DNA from 2 places in the Dechloromonas sp. ARDL1 genome. Region 1 is predicted to be linked to the other one. Evidence: riboswitches for the same ligand, from Rfam matches in the RefSeq annotation. Region 1 holds a riboswitch; the other holds the start of a gene.
The links. A riboswitch is a leader RNA that binds a small molecule or an ion and turns the genes downstream of it on or off. The one in region 1 is predicted to bind cobalamin.
Positions count from the first base shown of each region.

Region 2: linked by a shared signal. The riboswitch ahead of AB6Q56_RS10170 (energy-coupling factor ABC transporter permease) and the one ahead of cobT (nicotinate-nucleotide--dimethylbenzimidazole phosphoribosyltransferase) in region 1 are both predicted to bind cobalamin.

Region 1 is NZ_CP168939.1:3,439,485-3,445,081, reverse strand. It holds gene AB6Q56_RS17100 (response regulator) at 1-172, opposite strand, end outside; gene AB6Q56_RS17095 (sensor histidine kinase) at 169-777, opposite strand; gene cobU (bifunctional adenosylcobinamide kinase/adenosylcobinamide-phosphate guanylyltransferase) at 888-1,448, opposite strand; cobalamin riboswitch at 1,435-1,664, shown strand; gene cobT (nicotinate-nucleotide--dimethylbenzimidazole phosphoribosyltransferase) at 1,845-2,906, shown strand; gene AB6Q56_RS17080 (adenosylcobinamide-GDP ribazoletransferase) at 2,980-3,750, shown strand; gene AB6Q56_RS17075 (hypothetical protein) at 3,943-4,953, shown strand; gene cobC (alpha-ribazole phosphatase family protein) at 5,030-5,542, shown strand; gene rfaQ (putative lipopolysaccharide heptosyltransferase III) at 5,589-5,597, shown strand, end outside.
Region 2 is NZ_CP168939.1:2,064,175-2,069,771, forward strand. It holds gene AB6Q56_RS10145 (CapA family protein) at 1-810, shown strand, start outside; gene AB6Q56_RS10150 (MaoC family dehydratase) at 830-1,279, shown strand; gene AB6Q56_RS10155 (acylphosphatase) at 1,308-1,616, opposite strand; gene AB6Q56_RS10160 (ankyrin repeat domain-containing protein) at 1,718-2,191, shown strand; gene AB6Q56_RS10165 (DUF411 domain-containing protein) at 2,185-2,679, shown strand; cobalamin riboswitch at 2,747-2,956, shown strand; gene AB6Q56_RS10170 (energy-coupling factor ABC transporter permease) at 3,088-3,765, shown strand; gene AB6Q56_RS10175 (energy-coupling factor ABC transporter substrate-binding protein) at 3,762-4,082, shown strand; gene cbiQ (cobalt ECF transporter T component CbiQ) at 4,072-4,812, shown strand; gene AB6Q56_RS10185 (energy-coupling factor ABC transporter ATP-binding protein) at 4,809-5,597, shown strand, end outside.

The sequences.
Region 1 (5,597 bases):
ACAGGATCACGTCCGGCGTATTGTTGCGGATGCGATAGAGCGCGTCCTGATAATTGGCGGCGAACTCGACCGAAAAGGCGCCGATGTTCTGCGCGACCGTGCGCAGGGCATCGCGGGCCGTCGGCATGTCGTCGACGACCAGGAAGCGTTTCTTGGCGTAGAGGTTGCTCATGGCAGCCACAACGTGAAGCGAGCACCGCCAAGCGGACCGCCGTTGTCCAGATGCAGGTGGCCGTGCCGCTCCTTGCGCGCATGCAGGGCGGCCAGCGTCTTGGCCAGCTTGAGCCCGGTGCCGCCGGCCGGTGGCAGTTCCGCGTAGCCCGGGCCGTCATCCTCGACGCGCAGCAGCAAGCCGCCGTTGTCCATCGCCGCGCTGAGGCGGACGCAACTCTTGGCGAAACGCCCGGCGTTCTGGACAGCATTGTTGAGAATGTCGGTCAGCAGGTCGCGGTCGAGCGGCCATTCGTCGAAGGCCTGGCAGTCGATTTCGAGCCGGATCTGCGCGGCGGCAAGGTGATGGCGCTGGGCCAGGGCAACCTCGTCGCAAAGGTCGCAGACCACGGTCGGCACGACGGCCAGCGCCTGGTCGTGGCGCCCGAGCCGGTAGGCGGTCAGCGTGCGCGACAGGCGCTGGGCAGCGGCCTCGATGGCGTAGCGCGCTTCGCCGAGATCGATGCCGTGTTTGCTTTCCGCCTCGATCAGCGTCGACTCGGCCTGGAACAGCTGATTTTTTGCGTCGTGGATGCCTGACGCCAGAATGTCGAGCAGCTTTTGCATATCGTTATATTGCCGATGGCGGTTGTCCCTTTGCGCGCAAGCATACGCCGGCCGGCGGGAGGAGGGAACCGTTGCCGCCGGTCGGGTGACCGGCGGTACAAGCCGGTATCTCAGCGGGGTTTCAGCTGCAGCGGCAGTCCGGCGCTGACCAGCGTTACCTGGTCGCAGACGGCGGCGACGCGCTGGTTCAAACGGCCTTGTTCGTCGGCAAACAGGCGGGAAACCGGGTGCATGGGCACGATGCCCCAGCCGACTTCGTTCGACACGAGGATGATGTGCCCCGGCAGCGTTGGTAGCGCTTCGATCAGGTTTGCGGTCTGCGTGCGGAACAGCGGGCAGTCGATGGCCTCGCCGGCTTCGGCCTGCGCGGCGGCCTTTCCGGCAAACAGCAGGTTGGACAGCCACAGCGTCAGGCAATCGACCAGGATGCAGGTATCCGGCGCGGCCAGGTCGTGCAGGCGGTCGGTCAGGTGCAGGGTTTCCTCGACGCAGCCCCATTCGGCCGGTCGCCGTTCGCGATGGTGGGCGACGCGGCGTGCCATCTCGCCGTCCAGGGCCTGGGCGGTGGCAAGGTAGATGACCTTGAGTCCGGATGCTTGGGCGCGCTTTTCAGCGAGCAGGCTTTTGCCCGAGCGCGCGCCGCCGAGGATCAGTTCTTTCATGGGCGGCATTGTGGGTGAAGGCGGGCAGGGCGGCAACCGCTATAATCGCCGCTTCGACAATACGGAACCCGGTGCGAGTTGGACTCAATTCCGGGGCGGGCCCGCCGCTGTAATCGGGGACGGTCGCTGCAAGATGTCACTGCCAAGGGGAAACAGACCCGGCGGGAAGGCGCGGCGAACGGACGATCCGAGAGCCAGAAGACGTGTCGAAAACGCCAACAAAATGATCCTGGCGTCGTTGTGCTGCCTTGCCGTACTTTTTGTACTGCCTTCAGCGGCGCGCCTAGCCAGGAACGCTTCGCTTCATGTTGTTGGCGTTTCTTGAAAATGGAAGCCTGTGGACAGGGCTTCGCGGCAGCGTTTGGACAACGTCGCCGCGAGGCCCTTTTGCTTTTGGAGAATCGGATGCATTCGTTTGACCACCAGTTCAACATCGCGGCCCCGAACCGCGACATCGACACCGCCCTGCAGCACAAGATCGACCGCAAGACCAAGCCGCTCGGCGCGCTCGGCCTGCTCGAAAAGACGGCCAAGAAAATCGGTCTGATCCAGCAGACGCTGACCCCCAGCCTGAACAACCCGCAGATGCTCGTCTTCGCCGGCGATCATGGTGCTGCCAAGGCCGGCGTGTCGGCCTACCCGCAGGACGTGACCTGGCAGATGGTCGAGAACTTCCTGGCCGGCGGCGCGGCGATCAACGTCTTCGCCCGCCAGAACGGCTTCGGGCTGTCGGTGGTCGATGCCGGCGTGGCGCACGATTTCGGCGGCGAGCGCGAAGGGCTCATCGATCTGAAGATCGCACCGGGTACCGCCAACTACATCGAGCAACCGGCGATGACCGTCGCCCAGTGCGCCCAAGCCATCGAGCAGGGCGCCGGCATCGTCCTCGGATTGGCAGCGGCCGGCTGCAACGTCGTCGGCTTCGGTGAAATGGGCATCGGCAACACCGCCTCCGCCTCGCTGCTCACCCACTGCCTGACCGGCCTGCCGTTGGCCGAATGCGTCGGGCGCGGTACCGGTCTGGATGACGCCGGCCTCGCCCGCAAGCAGGACCTGCTCGAACAGGCGCTGCTGCGCTACCGCAACGGCGGCGGCGACAACGATCCGTTCGCCGTGCTCGCCGAATTCGGCGGCTTCGAGATCGCCACCATGGTCGGCGCCATGCTCGCTGCTGCCGAAGCGAAGATGGTCCTGCTCATCGACGGCTTCATCGTCGGCTCGGCGGCGCTCGTCGCCTCGCGCCTCGCCCAGGCCCTGCTCGACTACTGCGTCTTCTGTCACCGCTCCGCCGAAGCCGGCCACCGCACGCAACTGCTCGCCATGGGCGCCGAACCGCTGCTCGATCTCGGCCTGCGCCTCGGCGAAGGCACCGGCGCCGCGCTGGCCTACCCGCTGGTCCAGGCGGCGGTGAATTTCCTCAACGAGATGGCCAGCTTCGAATCGGCCGGCGTCTCGGACAAGGAATAAGCCGCTTACCCAGGCAAACCCCCGCCCGTCTCAAGGCTTGCCTGAGGCGTGGGCGGGAATCGAGGGCTGCAACATGATCCGTCGCGAACTGGAATATTTCTTCGGTGCCATCCGCTTCTTCACGCGGCTGCCGGTACCCGGCTGGGTCGGGCATTCGGCCGAGGCGCTCAACCACTCGGCCCGCTACTTCCCGGCTGTCGGCCTGCTGGTCGGTGGCATCGGCGCGCTCGTCTATTGGCTGGCCCTGCACCTGTGGCCTCAGTCTGTCGCCGTCCTGCTGTCGATGGCGGCGACGCTGTACGCGACCGGAGCCTTCCACGAAGACGGCTTGTCGGACACCGCCGACGGCCTCGGCGGCGGCTGGGAAAAACAACGCATCCTCGACATCATGAAGGACTCCCGCGTCGGCAGCTACGGCGTCGTCGCGCTGGTGCTGGCCTTGCTCGGCAAGTTCGTGCTGCTCACGTCGCTCGACCCGGCGCTGGTCCCCGTCGCCCTGCTTGCCGGCCACGCCGTCTCCCGCTTCTGCGCGACGATGCTGCTGGCGACCATGGACTACGTGCGCGAAGACGCGTCGAGCAAGGCCAGACCGCTGGCGACGCGGATGTCCGGCGGCAATCTGCTCGTCGCGTTGTGTTTCGCCGCAGCGCCGCTGGTGTTGTTGCCGTGGTGGAAAGTGCTGGCCGGTGTTGCGTTGGCTGCCGTGGCGACGCTATGGCTGGTCGGGAAATTCCGGCGCTGGCTGGGGGGGTATACCGGGGACTGCCTGGGGGCGGTGCAGCAGGTGGCCGAGATCGGGTTTTATCTGGGTTTGGTGGCGAACTGGGTGGCGTTTGCGTCTTAACGCCGTTGTATAGCGGATGTCGAGATTCGGCCACAATCAGCCATCCAGAAGTCTGCTTCACGGCAGACAGCCACAATTAACTCGAACGAGAAGAAAAGCAGTTGGTATCCCATGTGATTTAATGCATGACTTTGGTATCAATCTGTAACCTCAACTTTTGCGGCTACCCAACCCGTAAGCAATGTCCTGTATATGATCAAATTTTTCGCGCTTCTCTTAGCTGTCATCGGATTGTTATTGCTCGGGATAGGGATAGCCTTAGCACGCGAGTATCCCGCTATGTTGGCAATTGGGCTTGCCGGAGCTGCCATTAGCTATTTTGCGTACTCTTTAGATAAGCGTCGAGAGAAATTACTCCAAGAGAAACATGCCAAGGAAATAAAATTTCGGGTCGAAGCTCTGGCGAAAGCTCCTTGGGAAAATGGAAAATCCCTGGAGGTGAAAACCAGCAGCACAAATGTTCTGATTACATTTCTAATGCTAATCGCGAGCGTTTTGTTTGCTTACTCTTCCGCTTCTGCCGCCGAACCCAGATGGGGAATGTTTGTTGGTAGCGTCTTATTGGCCACATTTGTTTTTCTTGCTTTATTTCGAATATTCCCCGGCATGGGAAAACCAGCTCTGGTGCTCAGTATCCGTGGCTTTCAAACGCCATTACACGGAATTGTTCCATGGTGCGAAGTTGGTGGAATAAATCTTCAACAGATCACGCTTCGAGGCACTACAACTAATACGCTGAATTTTCAAGTTGAGAACTACGCCAAAGGAGTTGGCCACATCCATTGGACGGATAGGGTATTGGCTGTTTTTGGGCTTGGCGTTCTAAAACGAAAAGTAATTCCCATACCGTTGAATGGGGCAAGTGAAGAGCCAGAGACTGTTTACGCAATCGCTAGGCTCCTTTGGCAACAAAATACTGGCATGAGCCATGAATGGAACCCGATGTTCTCAAATGAGTTTAATCAGGCTGCCCGGCGAGTTCATGAATTTCTCGATCACTATAAAGACCCAAATTCATCCGCAGGTGGCATTCTCAGCAACCCTGAAAAGGCACTTAAGGAAGTGGAACAATTTCGTCAGGATATGGGTACCGTAAATTCGGAACGTCGGCGCACCATAAGCAAGATCAATTGGATGGTAGCAATCAGCATATTCGGCATTGTCGCCACCCTTCTTTGGTCTATTTTGATGAGACATATTTAGTTGAAGGTCAGTTTCCCAAAGGCTTGACCGTCGGTATTGGGGCGAAAACCGACTCAATAGTTTGTAAATTACTTCGATGCACCTCCACCTAATCCGCCATCCCACGCCCTTGATCGATACCGGTATCTGCTATGGCCGGGTCGATTGTCCGGCGGAAAATGCGGTTTCGGCGGCCGCCATGCTGCTGGCTAAGCTACCGGCCGGACTGCCAGTGTGGACCAGCCCCCTGATCCGCTGCCGCGCCCTAGCCGCAAAACTTCACCCGCAACCCATCATCGACCACCGCCTCGCCGAGATGCATTTCGGTGATTGGGAGGGCCAGCGCTGGGAGGATATTCCGCGCGCCGAACTCGATGCCTGGGCGGCCGATGTGGCTGGGTATACGCCGCCGGGCGGGGAGTCGCCGCGCGATTTGCAGCGGCGGGCGCTCGATTTCGTGGCGTCGCTGGACGTGCCGGAGGCGGTGATCGTCACCCATGCCGGGGTGATCCGCACCTTGCTCGCCCACTGGCAGGGGCTGCCGCCGGAACGCTGGACGGAACTGAACTTTGCCTACGGTTCGTGCACGGTGGTCGATGTGCCGCGCTGAAGCGGCGTGAATGGCTACAAGGCCGCGAGCTAGTAGAATGCCGGCCATGGAAAAC
Region 2 (5,597 bases), 1.4 Mb from region 1:
TCCATCCTTGAAGCCGCCGACTACCGTATCGGTAATCTCGAATGCGCCGTCGCCGACGGCGGGCAGGCCCAACCCTCCAAAATCTGGTCGTTCCGTGCCGCGCCGCAAACCCTGAAGGTTCTTCAAGGCCGCTTCGACGCCGTCTCGCTCGCCAACAACCACTCCGGCGACTACGGCCAGGCAGCCTTCATCGAAACGACCCAGCACCTCGACGCTGCCGGCATTGCCCGCTTCGGCGGCGGCCGCGACCTCGCCGAAGCCCACCGCCCGCTGTGGATCGAGAAGAAGGGCATGAAGATCGCCGTCCTCGGCTACAACGAATACAAACCGCGCCGCTTCGAGGGCGGTCCACAGACGCCGGGCATCGCGTGGAGCGAGGACGAACAGGTCATCGCCGACATCCGTTCCGCCAAGGCTGCCGGCGCCGACCACGTCATCCCCTTCATGCACTGGGGCTGGGAAAAGAACACCCAACCCGACGAGCGCCAGAAGACCTTCGCCCGCCGCATGATCGACGAAGGTGCCAGCCTGGTCGTCGGCAGCCATCCGCACGTCACGCAAGGGGCCGACATCTACAAAGACAAACCCATCGTCTACAGCCTCGGCAACTTTATCTTCGACGGCTTCGACTACGAAAACGGCCGCCGGGGCTGGCTGCTTCGCCTGGAAATCGACCGCGACGGCGTGCGGCACTGGGAAACCCTCGCCGCCCACATCGACGCCGACGGCACGCCCCACCCCGCCCCGGGTCAAGCAACACCCTGCGGCAGCCGGGGAGAAACCTCCGTCGCGCAATGTATCAACCCGTAGACAGACCTCAGGAGACCGCATGGATACCCGCTACCTTGACGACCTCATCCCCGGCCAGCGTTTTACCTCGCCCGGCCTGACGCTGACCGAAGCCGAAATCATCGACTTCGCCTGGCGCTACGACCCGCAGGCTTTCCATCTCGACGCCAACGCGGCGGCCGATTCGCCATATGGCGGGCTGATCGCCAGCGGCTTCCAGAGCCTGGCCATCTGCTTCCGCCTCTTCATCCAGTCCGGCGTGCTGGCCGAATCGAGCATGGGGTCGCCGGGCATCGACGAATTGCGCTGGCTGGCGCCGGTGCGGCCGGGCGATACCCTGCACAGTGAAATCGAGGTGCTGGAAGTACGGCCCTCGAATTCCAAGCCGGATCGCGGCATTGCCCGCTTGAAGTATCACGCGATCAATCAGCGTGGCGAAGTCGTGCTGTCCTTCATCGTCAATCACTTGCTCCGTCGCAAGACGGGCTAGGCGAATCGCCCCGCAGCTTGGCCGCGTTTCAAGCGTTGGGCAGTTGCGCGAAATCCGTGAAGTCGCCGCTGCCGATGGATACGTTGATCCGTTCGACCCGGGCATGGGCCGGGCCGCGCTGCGCCCAGGCAATCAGCTTGAGGACCGCCTCCTCTTCGCCGGCCAGCATGGCCTCGACATCGCCGCTGCCAAGATTGCGAACCCAGCCATTGACCCTCAGGGCGCGAGCCTGTTCCAACATCGACCAACGATAACCGACCCCTTGCACCCGCCCCTCGATGCGTAGGTGACGCGCAATACTCCCCATCTCCATCGCCTCCGTTTTCCGCCAATTCATCAATGGAATCATTATATTAGGGAATAACGAAACTGCGACAGATCAAGGATTGTCCAATAGACTAACGCAACAATGATCCTCCCGACCCAAGCGCCACGCCCATGAAAAAACTGCTGCCCATCCTGCTCGCCTTGTTCGTCAGCGCACCGGCCTTCAGCCAGCCCACCAGCCACGACCGGCCGATCCATGACGCGGCAAGAACCGGAACCGGAGCCGAAGTCAGCAAGTTGCTCGCGGCCGACCCCAAGCAACGCGACGTTCGCACAGAACTCGGCTCGACGCCGCTGCATCTTGCAGCCATGAACCCGGACACCAGTGCGCTCAAGGTGCTGATCGCCGCCAAGGCGGACCCCAATGCGCGCGACAACGAAGGGGCAACGCCTTTGCACATGGCGGCCTACGGCAGCCGCACGACGCACACGCAACTGCTGCTCGAGGCCGGCGCCGACCCGCTGGCCAAGACGGACAACGGTCGTGACGCCGGCTCCATGGCACGCAAGGTCAAGGCCGACGAAACCGCCGGCATCATCTCGCTGTGGATACTCAAGGGCTGCAAGGCGGGCAAGCCATGCTGAAGCGTTTCGCCCTGCTGCTGGCGTTGCTCTGCGCCAAGATCGCCGCCGCCCAGCCCCTGCCGGTCATCGAGGTCTATACGCCGACGGTCTGCCTGGCCTGCATCGAATGGGCCGAGCATCTGCGCCAGAACGGCTTCACCGTGAAAGTGACGCAGACGGACGACATGGAAGCCGTCAAACGCCGCCTGAAAGTACCGCGTGACCTGGAGGCCGTACCGACCGGCCTGGTAGCCGGCTACTTCATTGAAGGCCATGTGCACGCCGACCAGATCAAGGAATTGCTCGCCGAAAAACCGAAGGCGCTGGGCCTGGCGGTTCCCGGCCTGCCGCTCGGCGCGCCCGGCCGCGAATTCTCCAGCCCGACCTGCGAAACGGCCTGCACCGTGCTGGAAAAGGACAGCGCCGTCGCCCCCCGCGTGCGGCGCGAGTTCTACGAAACCCTGCTGGTTAAGAAGGACGGCAAGACCTCCATCTACGCCCGGCACTGAGCCGCGCCGGGCGGTTTGCCAGCCACGCACGCGGCGAAAAGCTTTATCCCCCAGAAAGTTTCAGAGTAGAATCAGTGCAGTTTTAGGTGCCTGACCTCACAGTCGTGGGGCAGGTGAAACGGGAAGCCGGTGATGCTGCGCAAGCAGACAGTCCGGCGCAGCCCCCGCTGCTGTAGGCCTGACGACTCCACCCCACGCCACTGTGCGCATCGCATGGGAAGGCCGGTGGAGAAGATTGAAGGCGAGCCAGAAGACCGGCCTGAAACCAATGTCGTGCCATTTCTCCGGGGTAAAGGGAAAGGTGCAGTTGGCTTGCCGTTGCTTATCCACTCCGGGTACACGCCGCCATCCGTCCCGCATCCGTCATATCCCCCTTGGCATGTTTCGATGTTTGCTGAGGGATGAATCATGCACATCATGGAAGGTTTTTTGCCGGTCGAGCATGCCGTGGGCTGGAGCCTGGCGGCGGTGCCTTTCGTCGCCTACGGCATCCATTCGGTCAATCGCCGGCTGCGCGAGCATCCGGAACTGCGCATGCTGCTCGGCGTCGCCGCCGCCTTTTCCTTCGTTCTGTCCGCCCTGAAATTGCCGTCGCTGACCGGCAGCTCATCGCACCCGACCGGCACCGGGCTGGGCGCCATCTTGTTCGGACCGGCGGCGATGGCGCCGATCGGCTTCGTCGTCCTGCTCTTCCAGGCCCTGCTGTTGGCCCACGGCGGACTGACCACGCTGGGCGCCAACCTGTTCTCGCTGGCCGTCGTCGGCCCCCTCGTCGCGGCTGGCGTGTTCCGGCTCGCCACCGCCTGCCGCGCCTCGTGCAGCGTCGCCGTCTTTCTCGCCGCCTGCCTGGCCGACCTGATGACCTACGTCACCACCGCAGGCCAGCTGGCTTTCGCCTTCCCCGACCCCATCAGCGGTTTTGTCGGCGCCTTCGTCAAGTTCGCCGGCATTTTCGCGCTCACCCAGATTCCGCTGGCGATCAGCGAAGGACTGCTCACCGTACTGATCTTCAACGCCCTGCGCCGCTTCAATGCGCAGGAACTGCTGGCGCTGCGGCTGTCCGGACCAGGCGGAGTCAAAGCATGAAGCCGAGAACCATCCTGCTGCTGCTCGGGGTCGTGCTGCTCACCGCCCTCCCCCTGTGGCTGGTGCAAAAGCCGGACCCGGACGCCGAATTGTTCGGCGGCTCCGACACCCAGGGCCAACAGGCCATCGGCGAACTGGCGCCGAACTACCGCCCCTGGTTCGAATCCATCCTGACGCCGCCGGGCAAGGAGATCGAGTCGCTGCTGTTCGCGCTGCAGGCGGCGCTGGGCGCCGGCATCATCGGCTACTGGCTCGGGGTGTCGGTCACCCGCGAGAAGTACCGGCGCGCCGCCGAAAAGGGTGACGATGCACCTTGAGCACGCCGCCTGCGTCAGCCGCTGGCGGCCGGTCTCGCCGGTCGCCAAGGGGCTGTTTGCGCTGGCCGGCGTGGTTGCGGCATTTGCCGCGCCGACGCCGGGCGGCGCGCTGGCGGTCGCCGGCCTGCTGTTCGCCGTCACCCGCCTGGCTGCCGGCGTTCCCATCCCGACCTATCTGCGGGCGGCGGCAGCGCCCCTTCTCTTTCTCGCCCTGAGCAGCCTGTCGCTCGCCTTGTCGCTGGGCAGCGTCGACGGCGGCGGGCTGGCACTGACCCGAGCACCCGACGCCGGAGCGCAGCTCGGGCAGGTGGGCAGCCGTTCGCTGGCCGCGCTCGCTGCATTGTTGCTGCTGGTCCTGACGACGCCGCTACCGGACCTGATCGACCTGCTCCGCCGCCTGAAAACCCCGGCGCTACTGCTCGACCTGACAGTGCTCGGCTACCGCATGCTGTCGGTTTTCTCGGCGACGGTGCATGACACGGTGACCGCGCAGACGGCGCGTCTCGGCTACGCCACGCGTCGCCATGCCTGGCGTTCGCTGGGCGGACTGATCGCCAATCTCGCCGTGCAGGTCTGGCAACGCGCCCAGGCGCTGCATGTCGCCGCACAGGCCCGCAACAGCGACGGACCGCTGCGCTTCATGGCGCGAACCTTCCCGCACGCCCGGCGCGACAGCCTGCTGGCACTCGCCGGCGGGACGCTGCTCATCATGATCGGGCAACTGGCATGACGCTGCCGCGCGACGACATCCTGCTGCAATTCGAGCAGGTAGCCTTTCGCTATGCCGACGGCAACACCGGCCTGGACGGCTGTTCGCTGGACATCCTGCGCGGCAGCCGCAATGCGCTGCTCGGCGCCAACGGCTCGGGCAAGACAACCCTGTTCCAGCATGCCAACGGCCTGTTGCGCCCGACCAGCGGCACAGTGCGCTATGCCGGCCAGCCGGTCGACTACGGGCGCAACGGACTGCGCGAACTGCGCAGCCGGGTCGGCATGCTCTTCCAGAATCCGGATCGCCAGCTCTTCTCGGCCAGCGTCGCCGAGGACGTTTCTTTCGGCCCGCTCAATCTCGGCCTCGACGACGACACCGTGCGCCGGCGCGTCGCCGCAGCCCTGGCGGCCGTCGGCCTGGCCGAAATCGGCGAACGACCGGTGCACCAACTCAGCTTCGGGCAGAAAAAGCGCGTCTGCATTGCCGGCGTGCTGGCCATGCATCCCGAACTGCTGGTCCTCGACGAACCCAAGGCCGGCCTCGACCCGGCCATGCAGGCCGACCTGCTGGCGATTCTCGACGATCTGCACGAGCAGGGCATGAGCATCCTGCTGTCCACGCACGATGTCGATTTCGCCTACCGCTGGGCCGATCACATTCACATCATGGCGGCCGGGCGTTGCGTGGCGAGCTTTCCCGCCGGCGAACTGCCGCAACGGACCGCCGAACTGGCCGCCGCCGGTTTGCCGCTGCCGTCGGTAATCCCGCTCCATGCCCGGCTCGCCGCGCAAGGCCTGGTACCC